One region of the Bradyrhizobium sp. BRP56 genome, then DNA from elsewhere that is predicted to be linked to it. Evidence: riboswitches for the same ligand, from Rfam matches in the RefSeq annotation. Region 1 holds a riboswitch; each other region holds the start of a gene.
What was found. Region 1 has a riboswitch for cobalamin ahead of metE (5-methyltetrahydropteroyltriglutamate--homocysteine S-methyltransferase). Riboswitches for the same ligand answer to the same signal wherever they lie in the genome.
Positions count from the first base shown of each region.

Region 2: it holds a riboswitch for cobalamin, as region 1 does, so the genes downstream of both, I6F38_RS17995 (ribonucleoside-diphosphate reductase subunit alpha) here and metE (5-methyltetrahydropteroyltriglutamate--homocysteine S-methyltransferase) in region 1, are expected to answer to the same signal.
Region 3: it holds a riboswitch for cobalamin, as region 1 does, so the genes downstream of both, I6F38_RS20495 (DUF1636 domain-containing protein) here and metE (5-methyltetrahydropteroyltriglutamate--homocysteine S-methyltransferase) in region 1, are expected to answer to the same signal.

Region 1 is NZ_JADYVV010000004.1:154,153-158,984, reverse strand. Features, by position in the region: gene I6F38_RS05155 (nodulate formation efficiency C protein) at 592-1,440, opposite strand; gene I6F38_RS05150 (hypothetical protein) at 2,343-2,675, shown strand; cobalamin riboswitch at 2,781-2,984, shown strand; gene metE (5-methyltetrahydropteroyltriglutamate--homocysteine S-methyltransferase) at 3,086-4,832, shown strand, end outside.
Region 2 is NZ_JADYVV010000023.1:70,857-75,688, forward strand. Features, by position in the region: gene I6F38_RS17990 (hypothetical protein) at 681-1,613, shown strand; cobalamin riboswitch at 2,016-2,232, shown strand; gene I6F38_RS17995 (ribonucleoside-diphosphate reductase subunit alpha) at 2,443-4,272, shown strand; gene I6F38_RS18000 (ribonucleotide-diphosphate reductase subunit beta) at 4,263-4,832, shown strand, end outside.
Region 3 is NZ_JADYVV010000028.1:34,663-39,494, forward strand. Features, by position in the region: gene cobD (threonine-phosphate decarboxylase CobD) at 1-589, shown strand, start outside; gene I6F38_RS20485 (cobyric acid synthase) at 842-2,290, opposite strand; gene cobO (cob(I)yrinic acid a,c-diamide adenosyltransferase) at 2,302-2,955, opposite strand; cobalamin riboswitch at 2,992-3,204, shown strand; gene I6F38_RS20495 (DUF1636 domain-containing protein) at 3,298-3,672, shown strand; gene cobW (cobalamin biosynthesis protein CobW) at 3,669-4,703, shown strand; gene cobN (cobaltochelatase subunit CobN) at 4,703-4,832, shown strand, end outside.

The DNA of each region.
Region 1 (4,832 bases):
TGCTTCAGATCAGGATTTACGACGCGCAAACGATGCGCGTGAGGAAATCTAGATCTTCCGTCCCAATTCTGCGGTCGATCCGACGCAGTGCATGGCTGCAGAGCTCCTCGCCGGGGGTGCTCGGGAGAGGGGCCCGCCGCCATGAAGTATGCCGGCGTCGCTATCACTGCCCCGTTCCCGGGTACCCTTTTAACCGGTCTCGTCGCTGCACGCGCTCCCGCGTGCCGCCTTCGGCGTCACGCTCCTGCGGGTGCCATTGTCTGTTGAAGCGATGCGCTGCGCGCACGCCTGGTCAGAGCAGGGGCCGCAAGCATCGCTAGGCCAACTCCCCCGAAGAATGGATCTAGAGCTGGCCGCGTCGCAGATTGGCGTCCGCTCGCTGCATGCGACTGGGGAGGGCTAAACCGGCTCTCGTAAGCTGGCACGTGGGCGCCTGGTCACGGCATCGATTGCTTCGCGGAATGGGCCGAGAGCAACGGTGCTGCCCTATGACGAGCTGCGAGAGGCTCGCGGTTTGTCGCAAAAACGAAACAGGACAAGTCAGCGCTTCCGAACGCGTGTGCTTTGCTGCTGCTCCGAGGCGCCTCAGCGTCAAGGAGCTGCGCCGCGATCTTGTCTTGTGTGACCATTGGCCGAGGCCTTTCGCGCCCTCTCTATTGCTTCCCGTTCACTTGGCTCTATCCGATCGAACCAGGAGCCTGGAGGATAAGCCGCGATTCGCTTGGCGAAGAAAGATTGCGGCTCCCAATCTTGTCCCTCGCTCTTCTCGAAAGTGATGACGCCGTTGTGGGTAAAATAATGGGGGCCTGGGATCTTACAGTTCACCAAAAGCAGAACACGCCACAGATCGCCCTTCTCGGTCGGCTTGGCATTGGGTTTCGACACGTAATCCACTGCAACGGGTTCAATGATATGGCAGCGGCCGTGCCGCAGAAGATTGCCGAGCTTGCCTTGTGCAGTCGTCACGAAGTTGAAGTTGGCCGGATCATGCAGAAAGTGAAGATTTGCATCCGTTTCGCCATCTGTGACTTCACTGGCGATCAACGAGAGCGCCAAAGCGCGCCAGCCCAATTCAATCGGCTTTGCATATGTCGACGCAAGTTTAATCGTCCCGTCAGTCGCGATCTTCCAAGTGATAGCGTACTGTTCGTCTGATCTATTGTCCGGGTGCCTGGTCCATGAAAAATAAACATACTCTGTTCGGTCAATTCCTTCAGCGACTCCCCACGATCGAGGCACAAAGTGAGCCACCTTCGAGACCTTGGAAATGATTTGTTCTATAGTCTCACCATCTTGCGCTCGCCACGTTGACTTGACCCTTTCGACAAGCGTGTGGTCGTTGGCGCGAACATTGTTGCTCGTCACCGCCAGCCCGGCCAGGCAGATCAGCGACCGCGCGATACAGAACCAAAGCACGCGCCTTCCAGAATTTTTCTTCATTGCTTCCGGCTCATCTGGTTATCATCCACACGTCAATCCAAAGCGGCACGTCTTCCTCAGCGTGCTATGCGCAGATCGCAAGAAGTTAGCGGCAACGTGACGCAGGCGCCTGCCGATGTCCCGCGCGAGCAGGCGCCGTCCCTCGATGTCACGCGCCGCTAACTTCAGTGGTCAGCCAAAGCCTCAATTTGCAATGCTGAACCTGCCCAGGAGGAGAAGCCTGGACATGATGAGGACTTGCATTGTTCGTGCCAGGCAATAACCGGCAGTTCGCGGCAGATTTGTGCTGTCTTTGTCGACTTGCCGACGTACAGCACGTTCTAATGTTACCATTCAGCCTATTCGCCACGACTTCCGTGAATGATTCTTGTCACGCATTGAATCTTCGACAGCGGGCGAATGCCTCGCTGCCGGAGTCTTGACGACAATTGGGAGCAGGTATGCCGCCATCGATCCGTGTGATCCGGGGGCGTTGCCGCTACTACGAATGTCGAGGGCGTCCCCGCCTGTTGTGCTTGGCACTTTGCGGCCTGCACCAACGCGGAGCCGCCCTTCAGCGGCGAGCGATATAGAATCGACGTTAAGGAACGTCACGGATCAAGCAGGCGGTACGAGACGTGGCATTCTCCGCTCGCGCAACGTTAGGGGCCGTCGTCTACCTGCTCGTCATTGCAGTCAACATTCGAGGAGCTGCGCGTCCACGCAGCCGTGTCGACCGGCAAGAGGGAAGCCTCAGGTCTGCTAGCTTCGGCTTGAACTACTCAACACATCCGAGAGCATCTGTCTGACGGGGCGGCTCATAAAAGGCCTTGCCATCCAGCCGAACAGACCGACAGTAAAGACGGCAGCAGCAAAGACGCCGAGGACGCTCCAAACAGCCATTTTCATTGCGAGGGTCTCTTTTGGTTGTGGTGATTCAATATGCTTGCTTTGGCCAGTATCACCAAAACGTCGGCGTGACGCCTACCAGGATTGGCTGGTGGCACATCACCGCTGAGCACGCTGCTGGAATTAGCGAATACCTCTTGCGCCTATTCGCCACTGATCCATGGTTATTGGTGGAAAAGAAAGGGCGCGTCGAAGCGTGCTCGATGAATCGTTCAAAAGCCGGGCCGCAAAGCGTCTTGCGCGGCGCCGTGAGCTTCTTCGTGCTGGGCGCATTCGTCTCGTGCACAGATCTGACACGCCGCCCGACACCAATGCGCCTCCGAGATGGTCATTCCGATATCCTATGACTGGAGATGGCTTCTACGTCGCGATCAAGCGTGGCCTCGGAGGGGCATTCGCGTAAGAGAGGTCGCAGCACCAATTTGAGAGGTTGACGGCCGAGTTCTCTTGCCGATAATCCAAGTCGTCGAGGTTCTCCGGTTTCCGTTTGATCCGGAGCTAAGAGGGAAGCCGGTGCCAATTCCGGCGCTGCCCCCGCAACTGTGAGCGGCGAGCTACTGTCCAACAAAGTCACTGAAGCCCGCGCGGCTTCGGGAAGGCCGGACAGCAGCAATGACCCGCGAGCCAGGAGACCTGCCCCGACAATATGTTCATCCACGGGCGGGGTGTCCCGGTGGTGCGCCAAGCAGCCGTCGCTCGGGCGACTTCTCCTGCCTGCGTCCGCCCCGGCCTTTGCCCCCAACACGGGGTTAGCGCTATGTCTCTTCTCTCACTTCCGGTTGCCACGCTCGGAACGCCGCGCATCGGTCCAAGACGCGAGCTCAAAGTCGCACTCGAAGGCTACTGGGCCGGGAGAATTAGCGAACAGCAGTTGCTTGAGGACGCAGCCGGCCTACGTGCCGCGAACTGGGCGCGCCAGAAGTCCCTCGGTGTCACCGTCATTCCGTCGAACGACTTCTCGCTGTACGATCAGGTGCTCGACACCAGTGTCATGGTCGGCGCCATCCCGGAAGTCTACGCCTCGAAAGCCGAGCCCGTTTCCCTCAAGACGTATTTCGCCATGGCACGCGGTTCACAATACGACGGCCGCGGTGCGAGTTGCGGCCACGGACATCGCGGCGATGGCGCACCCGCGCAGGAGATGACCAAGTGGTTCGACACCAACTACCATTACATGGTCCCGGAATTTCATCGCGGACAGACTTTCAGGCTGTCCTCTCGCAAGCCTATCGACGAGTATGAGGAAGCCAAGGCCCTTGGCTTTCAGACTCGCCCTGTCCTGATCGGCCCGGTCACATTCCTAAAGCTAGGCAAGAGTGCTGATCCTGCGTTGCAGCCACTGTCACTCCTGGATGACCTGATACAGGTCTATATCGAGGTTCTGCAGGAATTGGCCAAACGCGGGGCAAATTGGGTTCAGTTCGACGAGCCCTGCCTGGTTCTTGATCTGGATGCGGAATCAAGACAATCCTTGCTACATGCCTATGACCGGCTCGCCAAGGAAGGGCCGGCCATCAAGATCATGGTCGCCAGCTATTTCGGTGGCCTCGGCGACAATCTTCCCACCGCCTTGCGCCTACCTGTCGCCGGGCTGCACGTCGACCTGGTTCGGGCGCCAGCGTTATTGGACCAGATCATTACCGCCAAGCGAAGTGATCTCGTGGTGTCACTCGGCGCGATAGACGGCCGCAATGTGTGGCGGACGAATTTGTCGGCACTGCGCCAACGGCTCGATCCCGCTATCGCGAAGCTGGGCAAAGATCGCATACAAATCGCTCCATCCTGTTCGCTGCTTCACGTGCCGGTCGATGTTGAACTCGAGACGGAGCTCGCTTCAGACATCAAGGGTTGGCTAGCATTCTCCGTTCAGAAGATACGCGAGCTTGCGACCTTGGCGCGCGCTCTTGCAGGCGATCAGGATGTTGCTGGCGCTCTTGCGCAGTCGGAGCGCGTCACCACCGATCGTGGAACTTCGCCAAAGATCCGAGATGCCGATGTCGCCATCCGGATGAGAGCGATCAACCAGACCACGCGCCGGCGCGCCAGTCCATTTGCCAGTCGTGCCGAGATTCAACGCAAGCGCTTCAAACTACCGGCGTTTCCTACCACGACGATCGGATCGTTTCCGCAGACTGCAGAGGTCCGTAATGCCCGGGCAGCACACGCGCGAGGCGCGATGAACGACGGGCAATACGACGAGTTCCTCAAGGAGGAGACTGCGCGTGCCGTACGTTGGCAGGAGGACATCGGCCTCGACGTGCTCGTGCACGGCGAGTTCGAGCGCAATGACATGGTGCAGTACTTCGGCGAACAACTCGCAGGCTTCGCATTTACCAAAAACGGCTGGGTACAATCCTATGGCTCGCGCTGTGTCCGGCCGCCGATCTTGTTTGGCGATGTTTCACGGCCGAAACCGATCACCGTGGGGTGGTGGCGGTACGCGCAATCACTAACCGAGAAGCCGATGAAGGCGATGTTGACCGGACCAGTGACGATCTTGAACT
Region 2 (4,832 bases), on a different contig from region 1:
TGGGAGTTCCGGTAGCCGCCCGCGAATCCGCCCCTTCACCCCAGTACTTACATTGACCCGGATATTCCGATTGTGACCGAATTCCTGTAGTGCGGTCGCGAGGTCCTGATCCAGAACATGTAACTGTAAGGCGTCGATGGCAGCGTCAGCGGCGCGCCGAGCGTCCTGGCGACGTCAGGCAGGTGAAAACAGGAACACATAGCACTTTCTTCAAGATGCAGCCTCCGAGATCGGATGAGTATACCTGCTATTTTCACGACAGGATCGACACCAAAATTCGTCCCAAGTTGGAGGCCGATGCTTCTTCCTAAATGGAAACCTGCCGCGGTCATCGGGTAACGAACGCTCGTCAGCTTTCGGTCAGCTCGCTTCTCTAAGGTGCTGGCCGATTCGCGCTCACGAATGCTGCCAATCTTATCACGCGACAGAAACGGTTCTTCTCATGTTGCCTGCCGTTGCCTCGACCCGCTCTCAACTCGGCCGAATGTATCTCCAGCGGCTGTTCATCGGTGCGGGACCAGTTTCATGAAAATCTTACGCAGGCGGATGCTCTTGTCCGCTTGCCGCTTCTGCTGTCGCATCGGCGGGTGTAAGACCGACCTGTATACCAAAGTGCGGGCGAGTACGAAGGCACTGTCGTCGACTCGCTTGCAAATGAGATGGGAGGAACTGTGTTGCGGATGGATTTTTCGCGTATTAATCGGTCTAAAGCTATATTCCATAATATTTATGCTTCTGATGATCCGAGGGCATATTTCTCGATCCTCGGAGACCTAGATTATATGATTCCGGACGTGGCTGAGCCGGTTGTGCGCCAAATCCTGGCAGCGAAAGCTTCGGCAACCGGCCTTAAGCCCGTCGTGCTCGACGTTGGATGTTCATACGGCATCAACGCAGCAGTGCATCGCTTTCCGCTGACCTTCGGGGGCTTGCGTCACCGCTACGCCCGGCGTGAGATGAGGGCGATCAGTTCTGAAACACTGGTGAGTCTCGATCGCAATTTTTATGCAGCCTGGCCTGATGTCGGGTTGGCGCGCTTTATCGGCCTCGACGTGTCGGTACAGGCGATCAGCTATGCAAAGAGTGTTGGCCTCTTGGAGCAGGGCATCGTCGCTGACCTTGAAAAGGAGGCGCTATCGACGGATAGCGCGCGCATTCTCCGCTCCGTGGATGTTATCATGTCAACCGGATGCATCGGCTACGTTACCGAGAAGACGTTCAGCGAGATTCTCGATGCGACAGAGAAGCAACCATGGATCATCTCCTTTGTGCTACGAATGTTCCCATTTGAATCGTTGGCCGAAGCGTTTGCAAAGCGTGGTCTTGTGACAGAACGTCTTACCGGCGCGACGTTTATCCAGCGTCGCTTTCGCGATGCTGAAGAGTTTGAAAGTTGTTTGGCCAGCTTGGCGGCCCTTGGCGTGGATGCGACCGGCCTCGAATCAGAAGGGCTGTTGCATGCGGATCTGATCTTGTCTCGCCCAGAGGCGGATGCGCGGGCCACGCCTCTGGAAGACGTTGTCACCGTCGCCAGCGGCAGGGGACGGCCGATTGGACCCCGTTACGTTCATGTTGAAAGCAACGAGGGCTTGCACGTTGCGCTGGAGCCCTGACAGTTAAGGACCACTGTGCAGCGCGCGAGTCTCTTCGGCGCTGGATCAAGACGTCGAAAAACAAGGCCATTCTGGTCGAAGGCGCGCCAGGGCCAATGTTGTTCGCCGACGATGGATAACGATTCGTCCAGATGCCATTTGTCGCGGCGAGCGCTGCGATTCAGATCGGAGAGCGCCTTGCCGAATTCCCTCTCAGCTGACGCGCGGTTTCATAGATCGCATCAATGCGACACGTGGGTCAGAATTTCCTCGACTATGCGCAAGCTTAACGGAAACTGGAAAGGCAGCCCAAGGCATCTCTGCAGCAAGAAGTGACAGCGGCGATAGAGTGGTCCGGGCGGTCGGTATGTTTTTGCCTTCTAAATCTTGATCTCTCCAATTGACGAATCCCGGCGCGTAGACCTATCTATAGTCAGTCACGGTCTTCCGTTCCCCACACCTTGTAGGGTGGAAGCTAAGAGGGAACCCGGTGCGCCAAAACGGCAACTCCGGGGCTGCCCCCGCAACTGTAAGCGGCGAGCGGTTGTCATCATGGTCACTGGCGCGACACAGCGCCGGGAAGGCCGATGGCCGCAGTGACCCGCGAGCCAGGAGACCTGCCGCGACCGAATGAAAGTCCTCGGGCGGGGTGCCCCGGTGGGTCGCTTGCAGCCGGGGACATTTGCCCGGATTCCTCGCAAGTCGTCCGCGCCGGCCCGCGCCCAACATCGCGGGGTTGCCGATGTCGCCGTCTTACAATTTCGATCAGCAGGGTCATCTCATTGAGCCGCCGCATGTGCAGCCGCGCCCAGCGCAGGCAAGGCCTACCCCGCCTGAGTCGGGTCTTGTCTTGCCATCGCCGGCTCCGCTGCCGCGCCCCCTTGCTCCATCGCCAAGGCGGGCCGATCTCAAGCTCGATCGGACGCGCGACGACCTGTTGACGCCGTTCGGCAAGCTGACGGTGACCGACCGTTACCTGCTCGCCGGCGAATTGCTCCAGGACATGTTCGCGCGGGTGTCTTGCGCCTTCGCGGATGATGTTGCGCATGCCCAACGTCTCTATGATGCGATGTCTCGGCTGTGGTTCATGCCGGCCACACCGGTGCTGTCCAACGGCGGCACCACGCGCGGTCTGCCGATCTCATGCTTCCTTAACTCGGTGTCGGACTCGCTCGAAGGCATCGTCGGCACCTGGAACGAGAATGTCTGGCTTGCCTCTAACGGCGGCGGCATCGGCACCTACTGGGGCAACGTTCGCTCGATCGGCGAGAAGGTGAAGGGCGGCGTTACCTCGGGTATCATCCCGTTCATCCACGTCATGGACGGCCTGACATTGGCGATCAGCCAGGGCTCGTTGCGGCGCGGCTCTGCGGCGGTCTATCTCGATATCCACCATCCCGAGATCGAGGAGTTCCTCGAGATTCGCAAGGCGTCCGGCGACTTCAACCGCAAGAGTCTCAACCTGCACCACGGGATCAACGTTACCGACGCGTTCATGCGTGCCGTGGGCGCCGGCACCGCGTTCGCTCTGCGCAGCCCGAGGACCAACGATGTCATCCGCGAGATCGACGCCCGCCAACTGTGGCAACGCATCCTGGAGAACCGGCTGCAGACCGGCGAGCCTTACTTGTTGTTTATTGACACCGTGAACCGGTCGCTCCCCAAGCACCAGCGCGAGCTCGGCCTCAAGGTCTCTACCTCCAACCTGTGCAGCGAAATTACCCTGCCGACCGGCATCGATCATCGCGGCGAGGAGCGCACCGCGGTGTGCTGCCTGTCGTCGCTCAACCTCGAGACCTGGGATCAGTGGAATGAGAAGCCAGGCTTCATCGAGGACGTCATGCGCTTCCTCGACAACGTGCTGACCCACTTCATCACGGTGGCGCCGGACGGCATGAAGCGTGCCCGCTACGCCGCCTTGCGTGAGCGCTCCGTCGGCCTCGGCGTCATGGGCTTCCATTCGTTCCTGCAGGCCAAGGGCATTCCGATGGAAAGTGTCGTGGCCAAGTCGTTCAATCTGAACATGTTCCGGAAAATCCGTCGCGATGCCGACGCGGCATCCGTGACGCTCGCGCGCGAGCGTGGGCCGTGCCCGGATGCACTGGAACGCGGTGTGATGGCGCGCTTCAGCCATAAGATCGCGATCGCGCCAACCGCCTCGATCAGCATCATCTGCGGCGGGACTAGCGCTTGCGTCGAGCCGATCCCGGCCAACATCTACACCCATAAGACCTTGTCCGGTGCCATCTCGGTGCGTAATCCGCATCTCGCCAAGCTGCTGGCCGCCAAGGGCGCAGATACTTCGGCGACCTGGCAGTCGATCATCGCGCACGAGGGTTCAGTCGCCCATCTCGACACCCTGTCGGAACACGAAAAAGCGGTCTTTCGCACCGCCTTCGAAATCGACCAGCGCTGGATCGTCGAGCTTGCCGCCGACCGCGCCGCGTTCATTTGCCAGAGCCAGTCGATTAACCTCTATCTGCCGGCCGACGTCGATAAGTGGGACCTTCACATGCTGCATTGGACGGCATGGAAGCGCGGGGTGAAGAGCCTCTACTACTGCCGTTCAAAATCGATCTCGCGCGCGGCGTTCGCCGGCAACATCGCTGACGGCGACAACGCGGCGCCGCCGCAGCCGCAGCGGCACACTGACTATGAGGAGTGCCTCGCATGTCAGTGATCGATCTCTCATCCGTCGATCCGCGCACACTGATCGGCAAACGGTGCGTCGGCCTCCTCGACTCGACCGGCAGCTATGACGTCGATCGCTACGCCTGGGCTTACGAGTTCTGGAAGCGCCAGCAGCAGACCCATTGGATGGGCGAGGAGGTGCCGCTTGGTGCCGACCTCAAGGATTGGGCATCGGACCGCGTTACCGACAGTGAGCGCGCGCTGCTCACTCAGATCTTCCGTTTCTTCACCCAATCGGACATCGAAGTCGGCGATAACTATCTTAAGCGCTACATCCCGATCTTCCAGCCGCTCACCGTCCAGATGATGATGGCGGCCTTCACTAATATGGAGACGGTCCACATCGACGCCTATGCGCTGCTGCTCAAAACGCTCGGCATGCCCAAGACCGAGTTCGAGGCATTTCGCGGCTATTCCGAGATGCGTGCCAAGGCGGACTACATGCACGAGTTCGGCGTCGACACAGTAGCCGATGTCGCCAGGACCTTGGCGATGTTCGGCGCCTTCACCGAAGGCATGGCGTTGTTCGCGAGCTTCGCGATGCTGCTC
Region 3 (4,832 bases), on a different contig from region 1:
CGCCGTCGTCGTCAATCCGAACAATCCTGATGGACGACGCCATGATCGGCGCGAGTTGCTGGCACTGCTGCCGCGCGTTGGCCGGCTCGTCATCGACGAGAGTTTTGCGGACGCCGTTCCTGACCTGTCCCTTGCACCGGAAGCAGGACGCGCGGGGCTCCTGATCCTGCGCTCCTTCGGCAAGTTCTACGGACTTGCCGGCTTGCGCCTCGGCTTCGCGATCGGCAACGAGGCGGACATCGCCGCGCTTGCCGCGATGGCGGGCCCTTGGCCGGTTTCGGGAGCAGCAATCGCGATCGGACGGCGCGCGTTGCTCGATCGCAACTGGGCCAAGGCGACAGCCGCGCGGCTCGCGGACGACTGCGTCAGGCTCGATGCAATGGCGCGATCGCGGGGCTGGACGCTGGTCGGCGGCACGTTGCTGTTCCGGCTCTACGAGACCGGCGATGCGTTGGCCGCGCAGGAGAAGCTTGCGCGCAGCCAGATTTGGTCGCGGGTTTTCCAGCAGAAACCGGGATGGCTGCGCCTCGGCTTGCCGGGCAGTGAGGCCGAATGGTCGCGCCTTTCCGCCGTGTTGTCTTCGGTCTAGCGACGATCTCAGCGTCACCTCGCCCCGCGTGCGGGGAGAGGCATAGGCCGCCTTCGGCGGCCGTTCTCAAGAACGCCAAAGCAGAGCTTCGGCTATGCCGCATCGCCAGATGCGTTCCGGGTGAGGGGGAGTCTCCGCGAACGCAGCTATCACCGGATATGCGGAGACGGCCCCTCACCCCAACCCTCTCCCCGTGAAGAGCGGGGAGAGGGGGTACAGCGCCGTCGCTGTTCGACCAGGAATCATCTCGCTCTAACGCGCCAGTGCGAGCAGGCCTTCGACATCGAGATGGGTCTCGATGTGCTCGGCAAGCGCGTCGAGCGCGCTCTCCACCCTGGCACCGTAGGGCTGATCAGCCGCCGCGATGTCGAGTTGCGCGAGGAAGGCCTTGCGAAATTCGTCCGAGGCGAACAGGCCGTGCAGATAGCTGCCGCGAACGCGCCCATCTGCGGAAACCGCGCCCTCGGCCGTACCGTCGAGTGATGCAAAAGGCCGCGCGCGATCGGGGCCATCGGTGCGGCCGATATGGATCTCGTAGGCGCTGATCGGCTGGCTGGTCGCGGCATGCACCGCGCTGGCGCGCGTCAGCGTCTTCTGTTCGGTCATGGTGGTTGCGACATCGAGCAGCCCGAGCCCGCGCGTTTCGCCGGCAGGACCTTCGATCCCATCGGGGTCGGCGACGCTGTGTCCAAGCATCTGGTATCCGCCGCACAGGCCGAGGACATGGCCGCCGCGGCGATGATGCGCGAGGAGATCGATGTCCCAGCCCTGCGCGCGCAGGAAGGCGAGATCGCCGCGGGTCGATTTCGAGCCGGGCAGGATGACGAGCTTCGCATCACCTGGGATGGCTTCGCCCGGACGTACCATCACGAGATCGACGCCGGGCTCCAGCTTCAGCGGATCGAGGTCGTCGAAATTGGCGATCCGCGACAGCGCAAGGAACGCGATCTTGCACTGGCCCGGCTTGCGCGCCTCGCCGAGCCCGAGCGCATCTTCCGCCGGAAGCTCGCCGGCGCGGACGAACCAGGGCAGCACGCCAAATCCGCGCCAGACGGTGCGCTCTTCGATCAAGCGATAGCCGTCATCGAACAATGTCGGATCGCCGCGGAATTTGTTGATGACAAAGCCCTGGATCATCGCGGCATCATCAGGGTCGATCACCGTCTTGATGCCGACGAGCTGCGCGATCACGCCGCCGCGGTCGATGTCGCCGACCAGCACCACGGGCACGTTGGCCCGGCGTGCAAACCCCATATTGGCGATATCGGATTTGCGTAAGTTGACCTCGGCGGGGCTGCCGGCGCCCTCGACCAGAACGAGGTCGGCGCGCTGCTTCAGGCGCGCAAAACTCTCCAGCACCGCGCCCATCAGCGATGGTTTCATGCCGGCATATTCGCGCGCGCGTGCGGTCGCGATCCGTTTGCCGTGTACGATGATCTGGGCGCCGACATCGGTTTCGGGCTTGAGCAGCACCGGGTTCATGTCGGTGTGCGGCTCGACGCCGGCGGCGAGCGCCTGCAACGCCTGCGCGCGGCCGATCTCGCCGCCGTCGACGGTCACGGCGGCGTTGTTCGACATGTTCTGCGGCTTGAACGGCAGCACGCGCAGGCCGCGCCGTCTGGCGGCGCGGGCGAGGCCGGCGACGATGAGCGATTTGCCCACGTCCGAGCCGGCTCCCTGGATCATCAATGCGCGCGCCATCGTGATGTCCGTCAGAACTCGACGCCCGGCTGGGCCTTGATGCCGGAGCGGAACGGATGCTTCACCAGCGTCATCTCGGTGACGAGGTCGGCAATCTCGATCAGCTCCTCCTTGGCATTGCGCCCGGTGAGCACGACATGGGTCATCGGCGGCTTCGACGTGGTCAGGAACTCGACGACGTCGGCGATCGCGAGGTAATCGTAGCGTAGCGCGATGTTGATCTCGTCGAGCACGACCATGCGCAGGCTCGGGTCCGCGATCAGCTGCTTGGCCTTTTCCCAGCCGGCTTGCGCCGCCGCGATGTCGCGGGCGCGATCCTGCGTCTCCCAGGTAAAGCCTTCGCCCATGGCGTGGAATTGACAGAGATCGCCGAAATGCCCGGTGAGCAGGCGGCGCTCGCCGGTATCCCAGGCGCCCTTGATGAACTGCACCACGGCGCAGGGAAAGCCGTGCGCCACACAGCGCACGATCATGCCGAACGCGGAGGACGATTTTCCTTTGCCGGCGCCGGTATGAACGATGATCAGGCCCTTTTCACCGCTCTTGGTCGCCATGATGCGGTCGCGGGCGGCCTTCTTTTTCGCCATCTTGTCGGCATGGCGCGTATCCAGCGAAAGATCGGTGCCGACGGCGCCGTCTTCAGCGCCCTTTCCATCAGAAGTCATCACATTCCTTCGGCTTGACAAGTGCGAGGCTTGGACGAATGGTGGTCCCGCGTTGGTTCCTGTCCTACGACAGGCGAAGAGGGAATGCGATAGGGCTCCGCTAAATCGGGCCCGAAGCGCAGCCGCCCCCGCGACCGTGACCGGAGAGATGCCCAAGCCACTGATTCCATGCGGAGTCGGGAAGGTGGGCATCGAAGGGTAAAACCTGCTCCGCAAGCCGGGAGACCTGCCAACGCAGCATGTTGTGAAACCGGCGGACGGGGTGTTCCGCGACGGGGAACGAACCTGTCGAAAATCGGTTCGTGTGCCTCATCGCTTCCCGCTGTCAATCCAGGAAGGGCGATGAGCGTTACACTTCATGTCTGCATCACTTGCCGCGCCGGCCAGACGCCGGCGGAAGGTGAGCTCGCGCCCGGTGCACGCCTGCATGCCGCGCTTGTCGAGGCCGGCGTGCCCGATGACGTCAATCTGGTTCCCGTCGCATGCCTGTCGGCCTGCAGCCAGGGCTGCTCGGTCGCGCTCAGCGCGCCGGGGCGCTGGTCCTATGTCTACGGCCGACTGTCCTCTGATAATGCCGCGGATGTGATCGCCGGTGCCTCCGCCTATGCGGCGGCGCCCGACGGCATCGTGCCGTGGCGCAGCCGTCCGGAAATCTTCCGCAAGCAATCGCTCGCCCGCATTCCACCCATCGCCGTCGTGCCGGAGGCCGCAGAATGACCACGCTCGCCAAAATTCCCGTCACGGTCGTGACCGGCTTCCTCGGCTCCGGCAAGACGACGCTGATCCAGCATCTGATCCGCAATGCCAACGGCAAGAAGCTCGCGGTGCTGGTCAACGAATTCGGCAGCGAAGGCGTCGACGGCGACATCCTGAAGTCGTGCGCCGACGCCAATTGTCCGGCCGAGAACATCGTCGAGCTCGCCAATGGCTGCATCTGCTGCACCGTCGCCGACGATTTCATCCCGGCGATGGAGCAGTTGCTGGCGCGCGCCGTGAAGCCCGATCACATCGTGATCGAAACCTCCGGGCTCGCCCTGCCGAAGCCGCTGCTGAAAGCGTTCGACTGGCCGGAGATCCGTTCGCGGATCACGGTCGACGGCGTGATCGCGCTCGCCGACGCCGAGGCCGTCGCCGCCGGCCGGTTTGCGCCTGATCCGGCCGCGGTGGATGCGCAGCGCGCAGCGGACGACAATCTCGACCACGAGACGCCGCTGTCGGAAGTGTTCGAGGACCAGATCGCCTGTGCCGATATCGTGCTGCTGACAAAGGCCGATCTCGCCGGGGCGGAGGGGATCAAGACAGCGAAAGAGGTGATCGCGGCCGAGATGCCGCGCGAGGTGCCGATGTTGCCTGTCGTCGACGGCACGATCGACGCGCGCGTGATCCTCGGGCTCGGGGCGGCGGCTGAAAACGACCTCGCGGCGCGGCCGTCGCATCACGATGGCGAGGAGGAACACGAGCACGACGATTTCAATTCCGTCGTGATCGATCTTCCGGAAGTTTCGGATGTCGACGCGTTGGTCGCCTCGATCAAGGGGCTGGCGCGCGAGCAGAACGTGCTGCGCGCCAAGGGCTACATCGCGGTCGAAGGCAAGCCGATGCGGCTGTTGGTGCAATCGGTCGGCGAGCGGGTGCGGCATCAGTTCGACATGCCCTGGGGTGCCCGGGCGCGGCAGTCGAAGCTCGTCGTGATCGGCGAACATGCCGACATCGATGAAGCCGCGATCAGGGCACGGCTTGGTGTCTGATGCACGTCGTCTTCCGCGAGAGCCGCGGCCTTGAGGAGACCGCGACGCCAAGGGACCTCGGCCAGGATCCGGCCGATCTCGTGGTGTTGTCGTTTTCCGACAGCGATCTTGCTGCCTTCGCGGCCGGCT